Regions from separate parts of the Paenibacillus polygoni genome, predicted to be linked through region 3. Evidence: predicted binding sites of a transcription regulator. Region 3 holds the regulator's gene; each other region holds the start of a gene.
What was found. The regulator Rex, encoded in region 3, represses fermentation and respiration genes when NADH is low (regulators of the CRP and FNR family bind a similar motif). The targets are predictions, from matches to a motif close to TTGTGAAATATTTCACAA.

Region 1 (3,217 bases), 1.4 Mb from region 3:
AATGTGGAGTTTAACCGATCCTTTGATGACACCGAGTACTTCATGCGAGTTGCTGTGATAGTGATGGTACGGAAATACACCGCCTGTCCAGCTGTTTCGCCAGTTATGCTTGTTGAAAATTTTCTCCGTATTCTTCTCCTCACCGCGTAATGCGCCGGGATAGAGAACGACAGGTAGTTCAGAGTTATTAGGAATCTTCCCGTCATCTTTAAAATAATATACACTCGTCTCTACATGAGTCGTTCTCATTCTAAAAGTCCTCCTTTGATAGAAATAAAGCCATGAATAAGGCTGTCTGTGCCTTTTATCATGGCTTATAGTCGTTATATTCCAAATTTACTATTTACTGTTATGTACCACATAACAAGAAGGGTTAAACAGGCATTCATCCAAAATGGATGTAAGAGATTGGATATCCGTATACCAATAAGTTACAATTAGATTACATCTAATATGTGGAGGCGTAAATCCGATTATGAAACTTGCCGAAGCACTCATTCTACGTTCTGATCTACAAAAGAAAATCCAGGAACTCCGTTTTCGTTTGCGTAATGTAATTAAAATTCAAGAAGGCGAAGAGGCAGCCGAGAATCCGGCCGATCTTTTTCGTGAACTGAATGGAGTACTTGAGCAGTTTGAGTCCCTTGTTCAGAGAATTAACAAGACCAATTCACAGACCGAATATGCAGAGGGAATGACGATTACTGATGCGCTTGCACGCAGGGAGAAGCTCCAATTGAAACGAAGTGTGCTCAGTGATGTGATGGATACTGCATCTATTCGTTACGACCGGACCAGCAGGACAGAGATTAAGTTTATAACAACCGTTGATATCAGCGCACTGCAGAAGCAAATTGATGAGCTTGCCAAAGAACATCGTAAGCTCGATACGCGTATTCAAGAGCTCAACTGGACAACTGAACTTATAGATTCGTCATTGTCATCGTCATAAGAACGTCCTAGATTCAATTGCAGCAGCGAAGTCCTAACGTTGGTAGTCAGTATGAAAAAAAGCGAGCATAAGCCTCCCAGCGGGTCAAGTCTGGATCTCATAAAAATAGTGAAGGGAACCGGGCGCCCTATACTTACAATTTAGCCCACGCACTATTTACATCTGTACAAGGTAATGTTACTTCTTACTACCATATGCTGATTTTTTTGGGCTGGCGAGGGCCGGGTGTGGGGACTATAAGACTTCTCTCTGCGAATTTGTAAGATACAAAGAATTGCTATTTCAAAAAAAACGAAATGATATCTCTATTTTTCAAATAAATAGATGTAGTTAACAATGGTATTAATTAGCACTGTATATAGTAGAAAAAGCGAGATTATGTGCCTTTTTCAAGCCTAAAAGCGAAAATTCATTGTATTGACAAAAATAGAGGTTTTGTTACAATGTTCACAAGGTATTCACAAGTATAGTTAGATTTAACTCGTGTTTATGTGTAATAAGTGTAATATTAGGGTATAGGTTCGTAATTGGCCTGTTCGGATAAATTTGTGATTGCGATGGAATAAACAACTATTCATTTTTGCAAAAGATCCATGAAGTACATCACATGTGTATGCTAAAGCTGCCTGTGCCGCTTGAAAGGACGCGGCTTTTTCTAATGTGTGAAAATTGTTACATTACAATTCAGTGTGCATTCAGGGTCGTTCATTTGATTATCAGGTAGGGTCAAGCAAGCGGGCTTTTTAACCCAAAGTAAAGGAGGACGTTCTCTTATGTCACAACCGACTCAACAAGAGGTACCAGTAAACGGTGCAGCTCCTGCACAAAATCAGGATGTACTTGATCAATTGATGAAGCCGGAGGTTCAAGACTCTCTTATTGTTCTTGTGGAGAATCTGCCTAAACTGGCTGAAATGGTAACTGCTATGACAAAAGCTTATGATTTCGCTCAAGGCTTGGCAACAGATAAAGTCTTCGTTAACGACATGAAAGTCGCTCTTGGAGAATTTACAACGCCTGTAGTAGAAAAAGCAAAAGGTGTAGCATCCGCGGCTATCGAAGCTGGAGACCGTGCTCAAGCGGAACAGTCTTCTGTTGGTCTTTTCGGTATGCTCAAAATGTTGAAAGATCCTAACGTACAGCAATCACTTCGTTTTGCTCAAGCATTCCTGAATGTGCTTAACGAGCGTCAAGGGCAAAAACAAGACTAAAAAAGTTATTGATACGAAAGTAAGAACGGAGGATGGATATGTCGAAGCAAATTTTGATTCTGGGCGGAGGCTACGGCGGCTTGCTAAGCGCGCTGTCAGCGCGTGAGTACTTGTCCGCTGAAGAAGCAACAATTACAGTTGTGAACCGCTTCCCAACTCACCAAATTATTACTGAATTACACCGTCTTGCAGCAGGTTCCATCGCTGAGAAAGCTGTTGCACTTCCACTGGAGAAACTTCTTCGCGGTAAAGAAGTTAACCTGAAAATTGACACAGTTTCCGAGATCAAACCAGACGAGAACAAAGTTGTAATGCAAAGCGGAACGATCTACAGCTATGACTATCTCGTAGTTGCTCTTGGTAGTGAAACAGCATTCTTCGGTATCCCAGGACTTCAAGAGTACAGCTTTACTCTGAAATCCGTAAACGATGCTAACAAAATCCGTGCACACGTGGAAGCTTGCCTGGATAATTACAAAAAAACCGGAAACAAAGCAGACGCAACAATCGTTGTCGGCGGCGGCGGTTTGACAGGTATCGAGCTTGTTGGTGAATATGCTGACATTCTGGATCATGTATGTAAACAAAAAGGCATCAAACGTGAAGAAGTACAGCTCTACAACGTAGAAGCAGGTCCTTCTATTCTTGCAGGATTCCCGCCAGAGCTTGTTGAGCGTGCTCAAACAAGTCTTGAAAAACGCGGTGTGAAATTCATCGTTGGTGTGGCAATCACTGAAATGCAGCAACACACAGTAATGCTGAAAGATGGCAGCTCCATCGAAACAAGCACACTGATCTGGACAGGCGGCGTACAAGGTAACGCAGTTGTAGCTAACTGTGGTATCGAAGTAAACCGTGGCCGTGCAACCGTAAAAGAAACACTGCACTCTACTTCCCACGAGAATGTATTCATCGCGGGCGACAGTGCAGTTGTTATTCCTAGCGAAGGTGCTCGTCCTTATCCTCCAACAGCTCAGCTTGCTTGGCAAATGGGTGAAACGATTGGACATAACCTTGCTGCAACCATCAAAGGCGGCGACTTTGAAGTCTTCAC
Region 2 (3,217 bases), 1.6 Mb from region 3:
AGGCCGTGAAGCTGTTCTTAAAGTACATGCTCGTAACAAACCTCTTACTAAAGACGTGAAGATGGATGTAATCGCGAAGCGTACAACTGGATTTACAGGTGCAGATCTTGAGAACCTGCTTAATGAAGCAGCCCTTCTTGCTGCTAGACGTAATCGTAAAGATATTTCCATGCGTGAGATGGATGAAGCGATTGACCGTGTAATTGTTGGTACCGAGAAGAAGAGCCGCGTAGTAAGCGACCGGGAAAAACGGATTGTTGCTTTCCATGAAGCTGGTCACACGATTGTAGGTTACTTCCTCGAGCATGCTGATATGGTTCACAAAGTGACGATCGTTCCTCGTGGTCGTGCAGGCGGATATGTAATTATGATGCCAAAAGAAGATCGTATGCTGGCAACGAAACAAGAATTGCTTGATAAAGTAACAGGGTTACTAGGTGGTCGTGTATCTGAGGAACTGTTTATCGGTGAGATCGGTACAGGAGCCTATAGTGACTTCCAACAAGCTACAAGTATCGTTCGCAGCATGGTGATGGAATATGGTATGAGTGAAAAACTTGGACCACTACAATTTGGTAATTCCCAAGGTCAAGTATTCTTGGGTCGTGACTTCGGACACGAGCCGAACTACAGTGATTCTATTGCATATGAGATCGATAAAGAAATGCACCGTATGGTTACAGAATGCTATGAGAAAGCAAAAGATTTGCTTACCAAGTATTCTAAAGAGGTTCACCTTATTGCGGAAACTCTGCTTGAAAGAGAAACTCTTGATCTTGAAGATATCAAGCAGTTGATCGAAAACGGAGTAATTACGGAAAAAGAAGAAGGAAATACGGGAGGATCTTCTGAAGGCGGAGAACCTATTATCGACAATGTCGGTGATGTTAAAGTTCGCATTCAAGGAAAAGAGAACAACGGCGGAACACCGGCGGAAGAAATTCCAAACCATGTTCCAAATCAGCCGGAGTCAGAATCTACACCTCCAACGGATCCAGACAATAACAAACCTACTTCATAAGGTTGCTATACACGAAAAACCGGAGAACAGCTGATGTTCTCCGGTTTTTTGCGTTATTACATTCGTTTAGCTCTAAATTGCGTCTATTTTGTGAATTGACAGGGCAGGGTGCGCCGTGTAAATTAGTTGTAAACAAAAGGAATTTTTGTATACGACTTTGTGAATCGATTAACAAGCGGGGGCATACACTGCAAAGTGAACGTAGTATTTGCTATTTCATAAAAGGAGAGGGTCAACAGTGGAGGTTCAGGCACTAGAACGTAAGGCCGAGATGAATCGTGAGTTGAAAGAGCGACTTAAAGTACTAAAGAAGGAACGAAATGCAATTATTCTTGCTCATTATTATCAACGAGATGAAATTCAGGAAGTAGCAGACTTCCGTGGAGACTCGTTCCTTCTAGCTCAGAAGGCCGCAGAGACCGATGCCGAAGTTATCGTTTTTTGTGGTGTCCACTTCATGGGAGAAAGCGCCAAAATTTTGGCTCCAAATAAAAAAGTGATTATTCCCGATGAACGTGCTGGCTGCCCCATGGCTGATATGGTCAACGTAGAAGGACTTCGCAAATTAAAAGAGCAGCATCCAAATGCGAAGGTCGTTACATACATTAACTCCTCTGCCGAGATTAAAGCGGAGACCGATATATGCTGTACTTCTGCTAACGCAGTGAAGGTGATTCAATCGCTTGATGCGGAAGAGATTATATGGGTTCCTGATAAGAATCTCGGACATTATGTTCAGCAGCATACCGATAAGAAGATGATTATATGGGAAGGGTACTGCAATACACATGACATGCTGACAATCAAAGATGTCGTTGAAATGCGTGCTAAATATCCCGATGCAGAATTCGTGGTTCATCCGGAATGCCGCCCAGAAGTGGTTGAGATGGGTGATTTTGTAGGAAGCACGACAGCAATTCTCGAGTACTGTAAAAAATCCGACCGCAAACAATTCATTGTCGGTACGGAAGACGGTACAGGATATCAACTTCGAGTAGACAGTCCGGACAAAACCTTCCACTTTGCGACCAAATTCCTTGTTTGCCCAAATATGAAAGTAAATAACCTTAAGAAACTGGTAAAAGCACTGGAGACAATGAAGCCAGAAATTTATGTACCTCCTGCTGTTGCTGATCGTGCACGTTTATCCTTAGAGCGCATGTTACAAGTAAAATAGGTTGAAGGGGGAGCTTTCAAATGAAGGTACACCCCCTTTTCTATGTATGCATGATTAACGAGAACAACATTATAGGAGACAGGTGAGGATGCCAGGTGATACCTTCTTACTTAATTGATTTGGATATAGCGACTTTACCTCAAGTAGAGACAGAACTTCTTGTTATCGGTACAGGTATAGCAGGATTATTTACAGCAATCGAGGCAAGCAGGGATCGGCAGGTTCTTATGATTACGAAAAGAACGTTGCTGGAGAGTAATACGAGATATGCGCAAGGTGGAATTGCAGCAGTCACTGCAGAGGATGATTCACCTGCCTACCATATGCAGGATACGCTTACTGCGGGTGCGGGTCTGTGCCGAGAAGAGGCTGTGAAAGTGCTTGTTAGCGAGGGGCCGGAAAGAGTCAGAGAATTAATCAGTCTTGGGACTGCTTTTGATATAGAGAATGGGGAACTGGCATTAACACAGGAAGGAGCACACAGTCATCGCCGGATTCTACATGCGAATGGAGATGCGACGGGGTACGAGATTGTAAGAGCATTAGCCAAGCAAGTTGCTTCTCATGCATCGATTAAAGTATGGGATGAACATTTTGTTATTGATCTTGTAACGCAGTCCGGTGAGTGCAGGGGGGCTATTGTACAGGAAGCTGATGGCAGACGGATCTATGTAAAAGCAGATGCGGTTGTACTCTGTTCTGGGGGAGCAGGCCAATTATATCGATATACTACAAACCCGGAAGTGGCTACTGCAGATGGTATAGCGATGGCTTACCGGGCAGGGGCCGAAATACGAGACATGGAATTCATTCAATTTCATCCGACATCTCTTTGTTATCCAGGGGCTCCTCGCTTTCTAATATCTGAGGCTGTACGCGGTGAAGGAGCAGTGCTTCGTAATATTCGCGGTGAACGTTTTATGCATAAATACCATCCACAGCTCGAGCTCGCTCCGCGTGATATCGTGGCAAGAGCCATTGTTAGTGAGATGGAGCTTACAAAGGCAACCCAAGTATAT
Region 3 (3,217 bases):
ATAAAATTGATAAATTCCAAATAAAATTAGTAATACGGTAAGAATACTAATGTATATCCACTTTTTACGATTTCTCCTCAAGGCGGGACTCCCTTCTCACCCTTCGTTCCGTTAGCGGGCTTTCAGTCCTTTAAATGCAGATTCTGCTTCACGCTTAATACGTTCTTCATCTAAAGTAAGAGCTTCACCATCTTTTAACAACTGCTTGCCATCCACCCAAACATGTTTTACGTCTTTAGCACTTGCCGAGTATACAACATGGGAGATCAAATCTGAATACGGCAAAAAGTGCGCCTGATCTAAATCAATCGCTATAAAATCTGCTTTTTTACCTGCTGCAAGCGTTCCCGTATCTTCAACATAGATCGATTTTGCTCCATATTCTGTTCCCATACGTAGAGCTTCTGTCGCTGGAACCGCCGTTGGGTCACCAGAGACTCCTTTATGGATAAGGGCTGCGAGACGCATCTCTTCAAACATGTCCAGATTATTATTGCTTGCAGGTCCATCCGTTGCTAAGGATACAACAACCCCCGCTTTTAATAAATCCGGAACTCGAGCTACACCGCTGGCAAGTTTGAGGTTACTTCCTGGATTGTGCGCTACTGCCACATTATATTTAGCAAGAATCTCAATTTCTTCGTCAGTTAAATGAACCGCATGCGCCACGAGAGATGGACGGGAGAAGAAGCCCAATTTTTCTAAGTGAGCAACCGGACGAAGTCCATAATCTTTCACATTCTGCTCTACCTCTGCCTTTGTCTCAGACATGTGCGTATGAAGCGGTAAGTCCAAGTCATGCGCCGCCTGAACAAATTTCTCAATAAACTCAGGTCCACATGTATACGGTGCATGAGGTGACAACATCGTAGTAATTCTGCCATTCGCCTGCCCGTTCCATTCCTTGGCAAAAGAAGTCGCTTCTGCAAGTTTAGCAGCTCGCAGTTCATCTGAACCGAATCCAATAACACCGCGCATCAGGCTTGCTCGTATCCCCGACTCCTCTACTACTTTAGCCACTTGATCCATCTGATCATACATGTCTAGAAAAGCGGTTGTGCCCCCTTTAATCATCTCCAGGATCGACAAGGAAGCTCCCCAGTATACATCGTCTGCCGTGAACTTCTCTTCCATTGGCCACATTTTTTCTTGAAGCCAGATTTGGAGTGCAAGGTCATCTCCATATCCTCTCAGAAGAGACATAGCAGCGTGACCGTGCGTATTGATTAGACCCGGAATAAAGAGTAAATTTTTCCCGTCAAAAACGGTTGTTTCTTCCTCCCCCTCAGGGAGTTTCTCGCCTATGTAGACAATCTTATCATTCTCTACAAGCATATACCCTTTTACGATTCGCCATTCTGGATCACTAACTGCGAATTGTCCGTTCTTAATAAGCCATTTATGACTATTCATCTTCTGTAACTTCCTTTCCTTCTTCGCTTTCCAGATAATAAGCAAGGCTTAATAGATCTGTTGTGAAATCGGCCGTATGGATCCGAATATGCGGCGGAGCTTTAATAATAATCGGTGCAAAATTAAGTATGGCCTCTATACCTGCTTCAACCATGCAATCCGCTACACGCTGAGCTTCAAAATCAGGCACCGTAATGATTCCAATTCGGATATTACGTTCTTTCACTGTATCCTGTAACTCTTCCATTGGCTGCACCGTAAGTGTATTGATCATCGTTCCAATTTTTTTATCATACGAGTCAAACACGGCAACAATCTTCATATTGTCTTTTACATAGCGGTTATAGTTAGATAAAGCTTGACCGAGGTTCCCTGCTCCAACGAGGGCAACATTGATGACTTGGTCAATTTTGAGGATTTGACGAATTTTATCGATAAGATAAGCAACGTCATATCCGATTCCTTTCCGTCCAAAATCGCCAAAATAAGCTAAATCTTTACGGATCTGAGCTGGATTTAAATCCAGTTTAAGTCCGAGTTCTTGAGAGGATACCGTTGTCACTTCTCTTTTATATAACTCCTGCAGATAACGCAGATATACGGGCAGCCGGCGAACGACTGCCTCTGAAATTTTATCCGACTTCAATGTTAACTCCCCCTTACATCAAAACACAAATTACTTATGTTCCGTCTTATTCTTTATTCGTTTCATGTTCCATCAGCCATTCACTAATCCTTGGAACCATTTTTTCCGTAACCATGTGTTCCATTTTGGGACCTGGCAGGGAGTACAAAAAGTACTTTCCATAATAGGATTCAATAACCCTTGTATCATAAACGATAACGATACCTCTGTCCTGTGCTGTACGAACGAGCCGGCCAAAACCTTGTTTGAACCGGATCACTGCCTGTGGAACAGAAAGTTTCATGAAAGGGTTTTTCTTTTCTTTTTCCAAAAGTTCACTTTTTGCTTCCACCACCGGATGGCTGGGCGGCTGGAAAGGCAGCCGCACGATTGCAAGGCAAGTTAAAGCTTCTCCTGGAATATCTACACCTTCCCAGAAGCTGCTTGTTCCAAGCAAGACAGAAGCCTTAGCCTCTTGGAACCGACGTGTAAGTTTGGTCCGGCTGCCTGTATCTACCCCTTGTCCAAGCACCGTGATGTCACTAGCTGCAAGTGCTTCTTTTAGTGGCTCATGCACTTGTCTCAGCATACGGTAGGATGTAAACAACACTAACATTCTGCCTTTGGTTGCCTTCGCTGTCTCTGCAAGTGAAGTCACCAGCATACTTACAAAGTGATCATCCCCTACACTTCCTTTTACGCTTGGAAAATCGCGGGGAATGACAAGAAGTGCCTGATCCCTATAATTAAATGGCGATGGCAGCAAGGACGTCAAAAGCCTGCCTTTTTCCTGTGCCTCTGATAGTCCGAGCTGATCGATCATAAACTGAAATGACTTGTCTACAGATAACGTAGCAGAGGTCAGGATCACACTGTGTTTTTTATCAAAAAACAGTTCCTTCAAATGTGAACTTACATCGACAGGAACTGCGTATAGCTGCAGAGACTTACTTCTAAACTGACCGCTTGCTTCAAGCCAGTATACGGTACCTGTATCGTCAAGCCGCATAAAGAGTCTCAGATTATCCCTAAGTTCTGCTAAGTCTCTGACAAGACCTGTGATATCCGTAATGAGACTATCTGACGCATAATCATCTAGCTCTTCTCTCACTTCTCCAAGCAGCTTATCTGCTTTGCGAACCATTTCGCCTACTGTGACATAAAACTGATTTTCATGTT
Region 4 (3,217 bases), 170 kb from region 3:
TTGACTGCAGTCACGTTAGAAGAAGTCGAGTTACGACCATACGATCCGCAGCCGAGGGTAAGCGAAGGAATATTAGAATTATAGATATCACCGATTGCCCCATGTGTCGAAGGCGAATTCACCAGAATACGGCATGTTGGCAGACGATCTGCAAAACGATTAATTACATCATCATTATTAGAATGAATAACCGAAGAGTGACCCATTCCGCCAAAAGCAACGATTTCTGCTGCACGATCAATACCTTGATCCGCTGTTTTTACTTTGTAACAAGCAAGAACAGGGCTGAGTTTTTCTGCAGAAAGCGGGAATTTTGGTCCAACTCCGTCAATTTCAGCAATAAGAATTTTAGTTCCTTCTGGAACATGGATTCCGCACATTTGAGCAATCTTCACAGCAGACTGTCCTACAATTTTTGGATTCACAGCACATTTTTCAGCAACAATTGTTCCAGCGGTAAGTTTTGCTACTTCTTCTTTCGTTACAAAATAACATCCATTGTCGATTAATAGTTTTTTAACTTCATTATAGATTGGTTCTTCAATGATAACTGCTTGCTCAGAAGCACAGATCATTCCGTTGTCAAAAGATTTAGACAAGATCAGATCATTCACCGCTTGTTTCAAGTCAGCTGTTTTTTCAATGAAGCAAGGGACGTTACCAGGACCTACGCCAAGAGCAGGTTTACCGCAGCTGTATGCTGCTTTTACCATTGCTCCCCCACCTGTAGCAAGAATCAGCGCAATGTCAGGATGATTCATAAGTTCATTTGTTTTTTCCATGGAAGGTTCATCAATCCACTGGATACAATCTGCCGGCGCACCTGCTTTAATTGCAGCATCTCTTAGAATACGCGCAGCCTCACGGCTTGAATTTTGTGCAGATGGATGGAAACCAAAGATAATTGGGTTACGTGTCTTAATAGCGATCAGTGCTTTAAACATTGTCGTAGAAGTTGGATTCGTTACCGGTGTAATCCCCATGATCACGCCAACAGGTTCTGCAATCTTTTGACAGTTTTCAAATTCATTGTCCTCAATGACACCAACTGTCTTATCATATTTAATTCCGTTATAAACATATTCTGTAGCGAAAATATTTTTAATGATTTTATCTTCATAAACACCGCGACCCGTTTCTTCTACAGCCATCTTAGCTAAAGGCATGTGTTGATCCAGCCCAGCAAGTGCCATAGCCTGAACAATTTGGTCGACTGCAGCTTGATCGAGTTCCATAAAAGATTCGAGAGCTTTCTTTCCTTTTAGTACGATTTCATTAATGTAATCCTTGGCAGTTACTTCCTTTGTTACTTCTTCTTTATTAACAGCCATGTGATTCATCCTCCTACCAAAATGTCTATATATTTTGTTTCTCTCTTTTCTACGAGTTCATCGTAGCATAAAAAAAAACTTAAGTTTGTGATTATTTTCACATATTTTGTGAATTGATTCACAAAGTTTTAAGATACATCTATAAGTAGTGAAATGAATCACAAAGTTTAGAATTTCGTCACAGTTTCCCTCTCTACAAGGCCCAAAAATCATATTCATAAGTATATACTTGAGGTATTCAAAGACTTACATCACATTAACAATTGACTGTTCTCATGTTTAGGAACTTATCTACGATAAAAGCTAGGGGGAAATCATGATGACTTATACAAATGTATTAGAAAAGACCGAAGGAAATACCAATTGTTTTTCCAAAGAGAATTTGAACCGCCTTTTTGACTCCATGAAGGAACGTACTTTCCCCCAAGGGTCTCATCTTTTCTGGGAAGGAGACACTGCAGATAAACTCTTCTATATAAAGAAGGGGCGGATCAAAGTCACTAAATCAACAGATGAAGGTAAAGAACTCATCATGTACATCCATCAAGATGGAGATATGACAGGTCATGCAGATCCCTTCTTCTCAAGTCGGCACAGCTTCTCTGCAGAAGCGCTTGAGGAAAGTGAAGTCGGTATTATTGAAACTGCTGATCTTGAGTTATTAATTGGGTTATACGGTGACTTCGCAATTGACTTTATGAAATGGATGGGAATCTACCACCGTATTACACAGACTAAATTTCGTGATCTTATGATGTATGGTAAACAGGGAGCTCTATGTTCTACACTGATTCGTCTCGGCAATACTTATGGTGAGCAACTAGCCGATGGAAGTATCCGCATTAATAAGAAATTGACACATACGGACCTCTCTAACATGATTGGAGCTACTAGAGAAAGCGTAAACCGAATGCTCGGGGAGCTTCGAAAAAAAGGTTCTCTTGCTTATGAAGGTGGCTACATTATCATTAGAGAACTAAATTCTCTCCGTGAAATTTGCAGATGTGAACAATGCCCCATTGAAATCTGCCGTATTTAAAATAAGAAAGAAGCCGGTTCCTCTGGAGGAAATCGGCTTCTTTCATTCTTAACACATCTGAATCAATTTCATAACTCATTAAAACGATAAATTTGTAACTATATATAGACAAATAGAACCATTTTGATCTATATCCCCCTGATTAAAGCAACTAAAGGTATTATGAAATTGATTCATCTATATATGATTTTGTGTTTTACTAGATTCTCTCTACGATTTCAATCCGCACTTCATCACCTGGATCTAAAACCATATCAAGTCCATGTTCAGCAAGTTCCTTGTTATTCACCTTCATCATCCATCTCTCCGTTATTCGAGGGGCATAACCATTTATAGATTGAAGATGCTTCTTATTGTCGGACAACTGCACAGAATCGGTACTCATGAGCAGATCTCTAACCGTGAGCGTGGGATCATATAGCCTTGCTATCGTAAATCGTAATTCTGGATTATTTGATCCGCCACTTAACTCGAGAGTAACCCCCGAACCACCCGTTTGGCTCATATCTATAGGTGTAACAGGTATGACGGACAGTTTGAGTGAATCTTTGTCTTTTAGGGATTGTCCCCACATATCAGCACTAATAACTTTATTGTTTTTCTCTACCTTCCACTGTAACGTATCATCAAGCACAGTAGATCCGACCGAAAGTATCTGATTTGACTCCTTCGATAGATTTGCTACACGGTCCAGCGCTTCATAAACCGTCATCCCCTCATCATAACGTAAATGCAAGGATTGATTCATAGACGGTATAAACAATCCACCTTCCACAACCATGTTAACCTCACCTGGTGTTCCTTCCTCGGCTCCACCTACGTCTTCATTCCATGCACTGCAACCCGA

Region 1: a site for Rex is predicted at 1,613-1,630, ahead of QPK24_RS22780 (DUF1641 domain-containing protein). Genes of this name have one in related genera too.
Region 2: a site for Rex is predicted at 1,179-1,196, ahead of nadA (quinolinate synthase NadA). Genes of this name have one in related genera too.
Region 4: a site for Rex is predicted at 1,438-1,455, ahead of adhE (bifunctional acetaldehyde-CoA/alcohol dehydrogenase). Genes of this name have one in related genera too.

The regions. Positions count from the first base shown of each region.
Region 1 is NZ_CP127162.1:4,763,553-4,766,769, reverse strand. It holds gene QPK24_RS22790 (cupin domain-containing protein) at 1-249, opposite strand, end outside; gene QPK24_RS22785 (DIP1984 family protein) at 476-952, shown strand; gene QPK24_RS22780 (DUF1641 domain-containing protein) at 1,726-2,163, shown strand; gene QPK24_RS22775 (NAD(P)/FAD-dependent oxidoreductase) at 2,202-3,217, shown strand, end outside.
Region 2 is NZ_CP127162.1:68,782-71,998, forward strand. It holds gene ftsH (ATP-dependent zinc metalloprotease FtsH) at 1-1,021, shown strand, start outside; gene nadA (quinolinate synthase NadA) at 1,260-2,198, shown strand; gene nadB (L-aspartate oxidase) at 2,294-3,217, shown strand, end outside.
Region 3 is NZ_CP127162.1:3,365,770-3,368,986, forward strand. It holds gene QPK24_RS16055 (cell wall elongation regulator TseB-like domain-containing protein) at 1-81, opposite strand, end outside; gene QPK24_RS16060 (amidohydrolase) at 112-1,413, opposite strand; gene QPK24_RS16065 (redox-sensing transcriptional repressor Rex) at 1,406-2,059, opposite strand; gene dinG (ATP-dependent DNA helicase DinG) at 2,106-3,217, opposite strand, start outside.
Region 4 is NZ_CP127162.1:3,531,042-3,534,258, forward strand. It holds gene adhE (bifunctional acetaldehyde-CoA/alcohol dehydrogenase) at 1-1,331, opposite strand, end outside; gene QPK24_RS16940 (Crp/Fnr family transcriptional regulator) at 1,648-2,370, shown strand; gene QPK24_RS16945 (hypothetical protein) at 2,570-3,217, opposite strand, start outside.